Regions from separate parts of the Streptomyces sp. NPDC041129 genome, predicted to be linked through region 1. Evidence: riboswitches for the same ligand, from Rfam matches in the RefSeq annotation. Region 1 holds a riboswitch; the other holds the start of a gene.
The links. Region 1 has a riboswitch for glycine ahead of gcvT (glycine cleavage system aminomethyltransferase GcvT). Riboswitches for the same ligand answer to the same signal wherever they lie in the genome.

Region 2: it holds a riboswitch for glycine, as region 1 does, so the genes downstream of both, gcvP (aminomethyl-transferring glycine dehydrogenase) here and gcvT (glycine cleavage system aminomethyltransferase GcvT) in region 1, are expected to answer to the same signal.

Annotation. Positions count from the first base shown of each region.
Region 1 covers NZ_JBVIYV010000009.1:52,646-56,146, forward strand. Annotated here, with positions in the region: gene gcvH (glycine cleavage system protein GcvH) at 1-368, opposite strand, end outside; gene gcvT (glycine cleavage system aminomethyltransferase GcvT) at 485-1,612, opposite strand; glycine riboswitch at 1,656-1,769, opposite strand; glycine riboswitch at 1,770-1,867, opposite strand; gene ACZ6B1_RS25960 (AAA family ATPase) at 2,047-2,724, shown strand; gene ACZ6B1_RS25965 (enhanced serine sensitivity protein SseB) at 2,790-3,501, shown strand, end outside.
Region 2 covers NZ_JBVIYV010000003.1:8,951-12,451, reverse strand. Annotated here, with positions in the region: gene gcvP (aminomethyl-transferring glycine dehydrogenase) at 1-1,124, opposite strand, end outside; glycine riboswitch at 1,299-1,393, opposite strand; gene ACZ6B1_RS12770 (PRC-barrel domain-containing protein) at 1,513-1,884, shown strand; partial or broken gene ACZ6B1_RS12765 (DNA polymerase IV) at 1,806-3,376, opposite strand; gene ACZ6B1_RS12760 (MerR family transcriptional regulator) at 3,454-3,501, opposite strand, start outside.

The sequences.
Region 1 (3,501 bases):
TTCTGGGCGGTGTACTCGTCGGCGGAGAGCAGGTCGCCCGGCTCCTCGGTGACGCGCACCTTGAACAGCCAGCCGCCCTCGAAGGGGGCCGAGTTCACCAGCGACGGGTCGTTGACGACGTCCTCGTTGACCTCGGTGATCTCACCGGTGACCGGGGAGTACAGGTCCGAGACCGACTTGGTCGACTCCAGCTCGCCGCAGGTCTCACCCGCGGACACCGTGGAACCGACCTCGGGGAGCTGGGCGTAGACCACATCGCCGAGCGCATTGGCCGCGAACTCGGTGATGCCGACCGTCGAGACGCCGTCCTCGGCGGCCGACAGCCACTCGTGCTCCTTGCTGTAGCGCAGCTGCTGGGGGTTGCTCATGGCCTGAATTCTCCTGTACGCGCGGGAGTGCTGATGAATGGGGGACTGCTGGACCTGCTGCTGAGCAGCGGGGATGTGCGCAGGGTCACGTCCAGTGGACGGACCGCGCCCAGTGTCTACTTCTGGCGCTTGTAGAAGGGGAGCGCCACGACCTCGTACGGCTCGTGGCTGCCCCGGATGTCCACGCCGACACCCTCGGCGCCCGGCGCCGAGTGCGCCGCGTCGACGTACGCCATCGCGATCGGCTTGCCCAGGGTGGGGGAGGGGGCGCCGGAGGTGACCTCGCCGATCACCGTGCCGCCCGCGACGACGGGGTACCCGGCTCGCGGCACCCGGCGGCCCTCGGCGACCAGGCCGACGAGCACGCGCGGCGGGTTCTGCTCGGCCCGGGCGGCGGCCCCGGCCAGCGCCTCGCGGCCCACGAAGTCGCCCTCCTTCTCGAACTTCACCACCCGGCCGAGCCCGGCGTCGAAGGGGGTCAGGGAGGTGGTCAGCTCGTGCCCGTACAGCGGCATGCCCGCCTCGAGGCGCAGGGTGTCCCGGCACGACAGGCCGCACGGCACCAGACCGGCGCCCTCGCCCGCCTTGGTCAGCGCCTGCCACAGCTCCACCGCGTGCTCCGGCTTCACGAACAGCTCGAAGCCGTCCTCGCCGGTGTAGCCCGTGCGCGCGATCAGCGCGGGGACGCCGGCGACGGTGCCGGGCAGGCCCGCGTAGTACTTCAGGCCGTCCAGGTCGGCGTCGGTCAGCGACTTCAGGATGCCGGGGGACTCGGGGCCCTGGACCGCGATCAGCGCGTAGGCGTCCCGGTCGTCGCGCACCTCGGCGTCGAAGCCCGCGGCACGCTCGGTCAGCGCGTCCAGCACCACCTGGGCGTTGGAGGCGTTGGCGACGACCATGTACTCGTGTTCGGCCAGCCGGTAGACGATCAGGTCGTCCAGGATGCCGCCGTCGGCCTGGCAGATCATGGTGTAGCGGGCGCGGCCGACACCGACGGACGCGATGTTGCCCACCAGGGCGTAGTTCAGCAGGTCGGCCGCCTGCGGCCCGGTCACGGTGATCTCGCCCATGTGCGAGAGGTCGAAGAGACCGGCCTTCGTCCGCACCGCGAGGTGCTCGTCGCGCTCGGACGCGTAGCGCAGCGGCATGTCCCAGCCGGCGAAGTCGGTCATCGTCGCGCCGAGCGAGCGGTGCAGGGCGTCGAGCGCGGTACGGCGCGGTCCAGTGGGTTCGGTACTGCTCATCGGTCGGTCGTCTCCCAGGGCAGGCATGACAGGCGAGGATCGTTCCTCCCCATCTGTCATCGGAACCTGAGAGGTTCGCCATGATCCTCGCGAGGAGTGGTCACGGCTTGCACCTTGGGTGGAGCCACTGTCGCAGCGGCCCGCTTTTCAGATGTGCCTCGCCCGCGCGGTAACGGGGCCTGAGAGATTCAAGGGAGGGACTTGCTCCTTCGGCGTCCCAGCTGAGCTGGCTGGGAACTCTCCCGCGCGGATTCAAGCGGCCGGTATGCAGTTGGCGGGCACATCATTGCACGCCGCGCCCCGGCCCGTCAGGGCCCGCATCTGTAACCGAGCTGTGGCAGTACGCGCACCCAACCGCTGGACCAGCGCATTACCTTCTCTTTACATTCAATGGGCAAAGGGTGTTCCGAGCCCACAAGGGGAGGACGATGACGGTGAACAGGACCACGGCCTACGCCGCCACCACCGGTCTCGCGGTGCCGAAGCAGCCCTCCGCCCCGGCCCGCGAGCGCTGCGCCGGACGTCCCGCCCCGGTCGTCCGCGACCTGCGCGAGCGCGCCGGGCGCAGCCCGCACGACCTGCTCTTCGGCCCCCGCGACCTGGTGGTGATCACCGGGCTGCCCGGCAGCGGCAAGTCCACCCTGATGCACCGCGCGGTCCCCGGTCACCGCGTCGACTCCCAGGACGCCCGCGACCGCTGGGACGCCCGGATGCCGCGCTTCCTCCCCTACGCGCTCTACCGCCCCCTGGTCCGGCTCGCCCACTACGCCGGACTGCGCCGCGCCCTCGGCACCGGCGAGGGGGTCGTCGTGCACGACTGCGGCACCCAGGCCTGGGTGCGCGGCTGGCTGGTCCGCGCGGCCCGGCGCCGCGGCGGCACCCTGCACCTGCTCCTGCTCGACGTCACCGCGGAGACCGCCCGCGCGGGCCAGCGCGAGCGCGGCCGCGGGGTCTCCCGATACGCCTTCCGCCGCCACCGCCGTACGGCGGCCCGTCTGCTGCGCGCGGTGGAGCGGGGAGAACTGCCCGCGGGCTGCGGCTCGGCGGTGCTGCTGGACCGGGACGCCGCGGACGTGCTGCGCCGCATCGGCTTCGCGGGCCGATCCGGCTGAGCGCCGTCCCGGGCACCCGCTAGCCTTTCGGACCACAGCAGTGGTTCCCAGCAGGCGGCAGGCAGATGGACTTCTCGGCGGCGGACCTTCCCGCGGACTATCCGGCACAGACGCACCCCCACCCGCACGGCGGTTGGCCCGGCAACGAACTGGAGGAGGTGCTCTCGGCCTCCCTCGGCGTACCCGGCGCGGGCGGCCGGATCGCCGAGGTGCTGGGCCGCAGCCTGCTGTGGATCCCGCTGCCCAACGGCGGCGGCCCGCACAGCGGTCCCCTGGACCTGCCCACGACGGAGATCGAGGGCCAGGTGTACGTCCCGGTCTTCAGCTCCGAGGAGCAGCTCCGGCTGGCCGCCGGCTCCCACATGTCGTACACCGTCGCCCCGGCGGTGGAGTTCGCCCGCGGCCTGCCCCCGCAGGCCGGCATCCTCGTGAACCCCGACGGGGTGGTCGGCCTGCCGTTGCCGCCCGGGGCGGTGGCCGAACTCTGCCGGACCGGCCACACCCCGCTGGACGGCCCCGCCACCGGTGGCCGGGTCCGTCTCTTCGAACCGGACTGGCAGGACGACCCGGTCGACTTCCTCTCCGCCGCCTCCGCCGAGTTCGCCGGCACCGGAGTGGTGGTCACGGCCCGCCGCTGTCTCGCCTCCGTCGAGACGGCCGACCCGGTGATGTTCGTGGGTGTGGAACTCTCCCAGTGGGAGGGCGACCTGCGGGCCCTTCCCCTGGAGGCCCTCGGCCGGGCTCTGGGTAAAGCCCCGGTCAAATGGCAGGTCAACC
Region 2 (3,501 bases), on a different contig from region 1:
GTGGCGTAGCGGTGGGTGCGGCGGGCGATGGTCCGCAGTCCCTCGGGGCCGTGGTAGACGGCGTACATGCCGGCCATCACGGCGAGCAGCACCTGGGCGGTGCAGATGTTGCTGGTGGCCTTCTCGCGGCGGATGTGCTGCTCGCGGGTCTGCAGCGCCAGGCGGTAGGCCTTGTGCCCGTCGGCGTCGACGGACACGCCGACGAGACGGCCGGGCAGGCTGCGCGCGAACTTCTCGTGCACCGCCATGTAGCCCGCGTGCGGCCCGCCGAAGCCCATCGGCACGCCGAAGCGCTGGGTGGTGCCGACGGCGATGTCCGCGCCCAGCTCGCCCGGCGAGGTCAGCAGGGTGAGCGCGAGCAGGTCGGCCGCGACGGTGACGAGGGCGCCCAGCTCGTGCGCCTGGTCGATGAGCGGCTTGATGTCGCGGACGGCACCGGAGGCGCCCGGGTACTGGACCAGCACGCCGTTGATCTCGCGCTCGGCGATCTCCGCCGGGATGCCCTCGGAGAGGTCTGCGACGACGACCTCGACGCCGGTCGGCTCGGCTCGCGTCTCGATGACGGCGACGGTCTGCGGCAGGGCGTCCGCGTCGATCAGGAACAGGCCCTTCTTGTTCCGGCCCATGCGCCGGGACAGCGCCATGGCCTCGGCGGCGGCCGTGCCCTCGTCGAGCAGGGAGGCGCCGGACGTCGGCAGCCCGGTGAGCTCGGCGACCATCGTCTGGAAGTTCAGCAGGGCCTCGAGCCGGCCCTGGGAGATCTCCGGCTGGTACGGCGTGTAGGCCGTGTACCAGGCCGGGTTCTCCATGACGTTGCGCAGGACGACCGGCGGGGTGAAGGTGCCGTAGTAGCCGAGGCCGATCATGGAGCCGAGGACCTGGTTGCGGTCGGCGAGCGAACGCAGCTCGGCGAGCACCTCGGCCTCGGTGCGGGCGCCCGGCAGGTCCAGGGCGTCGGCGTTCTTGATCACATCCGGGACGGCGGCGGCGGTCAGCTCGTCGAGCGAGCCGTAGCCGACGTGCGCGAGCATCTTGGCCCGCGCCTCGTGGTCGGGCCCGATGTGGCGCTGTTCGAAGGGGATGCCCGCTTCGAGCTCGGAGAGCGGGGTGCGATGGGCGGTCATTGCGGAGGCCTCCTGGTCTGACGCGACCTTCGAGGGGCACCCCGGTACGGATACCCCGACGGCCTCCCCCTCTGTCATCTCGACCTGAGAGCTTCACCGGCGGCCCGGGGGCGCCGGCTTTCACCGTCGGTGAGGGCGGACGCCGTCGACATCCGCCCTGCTTTCCAGAGTGACCTCGTCCGTGCGGTACGTGAGCCTGAGAGATTCCGGGGAGGATTTGCTCCTTCGGCGCCTCCGAGGTGATCGGAGGACTCTCCCGCACGGGGTCAGCAGCCGCTGTCAGCGTACCAGCGAGGTCAACGCCCGGGCCTTCGAGTGGCCGCCTCCCTGATTGTGCTCTTTCGTAGTGCTTACGGATGAGTTGCGACCAAGTGGAGGGAGAGGGACCGTGCAGACCGACATCGATCCGCGCAACCTGATCGGCCGCAAGGCGTTCGACCGCACCGGCACCAAGATCGGCACCATCGACGAGGTGTACCTCGACGACGCCACCGGCGTACCGGAGTGGGCGGCCATACGCACCGGTCTGTTCTCCCGGGACGCCTTCGTCCCCCTGGAACCCAGCGAGATCGTCGAGGGCGCCCTGCGGGTTCCCTTCGACCGTGCGCTCATCAAGGACGCACCCGACTTCGGCGTGGGCCGCCACCTCTCCCCCGAACAGGAACTCCAGCTCTACCACCACTACGGCCTGGACGTGGCGGCGCCCTCCCCGCTCGCGGACCACGACTTCGGCAAGCTGGCGGGCACCGAGGAACCCTGAGCCCACGCCGCCGGCGGCCCCACCGGGGGCGGGGGGCCACGCCGGTGACCACGGCGGAGCCCGCACCTCACGGGCCGCAGCCGCCCTACAGATCGGCGTCGAGAGCACCCGACAGGCGCGGCGGCGGATCCGCGTCCGACATCCGTGGCTGCGGATCCGTGCCCAGCACCAGCGGGAGCGGATCCGCCGGCACCAGCGCGGGATCCTCGACGCCGAACGTCCGCACCCGCCCCGGCTCCGACTGAGGCGTCTCGAAGCGCACGGTCACCCGGCCCAGACCACTGCCCTGCACCCAGCCGTGGCCCAGCTCGGAGTGCCGCACGTCCTGCCCGGCACGCCACCGCCGCTCGACGGGCTCCGGCCGCTCCGGCACGGTCTCGGCCACGGCCTCCTCCGGCGCCTGTGCCGCCGGCGAGGGCTGCGCCGCCTGGGCGAACAGGTCCTCCTGGGTGTAGTCGGCGAGCCCGGTGACGCCCACACCGAGCAGCCGCACCCCGCCCGTGGTGTCCACGGAGTCCAGCAGCCGCTCGGCCGCCTCCCGGATCACCGAGGGGTCGTCCGTGGGCCCTCTGAGCGTCTCGGACCGGGTCAGTGTCGAGAAGTCGTACCGGCGGACCTTCAGTACGATCGTCCGCCCCGACAGCCCGGCCCCGCGCAGCCGGCCCACGCACCGGTCGGCGAGCCGCCGCACCTCGAGACCGACCCGCAGCCGGTCGTGGATGTCCACGTCGTAGGTGTCCTCGACCGACACCGACTTGGCCTCCCGCTCGGCGACCACGGGCCGGTCGTCGCGGGCCAGCGCCATCGCGTACAGCGCGTGCCCGTGCGCCTTGCCGAGCAGCCGTACGAGCTCGTCCTCGCCCGCCTCGGCCAGCTCCTCGACCGTGGTGATCCCGGCCCGCCGCAGATGGTCCCCGGTCGCCGGCCCCACCCCGGGCAGGGTCCGCACCGGCATCGGCCCGAGCAGCGCCCGCTCGGTGCCGGGTTCGACGAGGACCAGTCCGTCGGGTTTGGCCTCCTCCGAGGCGATCTTCGCGAGCATCTTGGAGGCGGCGAGTCCCACCGACCCCGTGAGCCCGGTGACCGCCCGTATGTCGGTGCGCAGCTTCGTTGCCACCCGGCGCGCGGAGTCCGCGTCCCAGGCCGCCTGCCGGGCCTCGAGGTCGACGAACGCCTCGTCCAGGCTCAGCGGCTCCACCAGCGGCGACAGCTCCCGCAGCAGCGCCATCACCTGCTCGCTCACGGACCGGTAGAGACTGAAGCGGGGCACCAGGTACGCGGCGTTCGGCGCCAGCCGGCGCGCCTGGGCCATCGGCATCGCCGAGTGCACCCCGAACACCCGCGCCTCGTACGACGCGGTGGCCACCACACCCCGCGGTCCGAGTCCGCCCACGATCACGGCCTTGCCCCGCAGGCTCGGCTTGGATGCCTGCTCCACCGAGGCGTAGAAGGCATCCATGTCGAGATGCAGGATCGTGGGCGCGTTTCTCACACCTCCGATGCTGCACCACACCACTGACAACGCGGGCGCACGGCCCGTGGGGTGCGGTGGGGCTCGGTGGGACGTCCTCAGACGGCCCGGTTGCGCCGCCGCGCCAGTTCGTCCGCCGGGTTGTG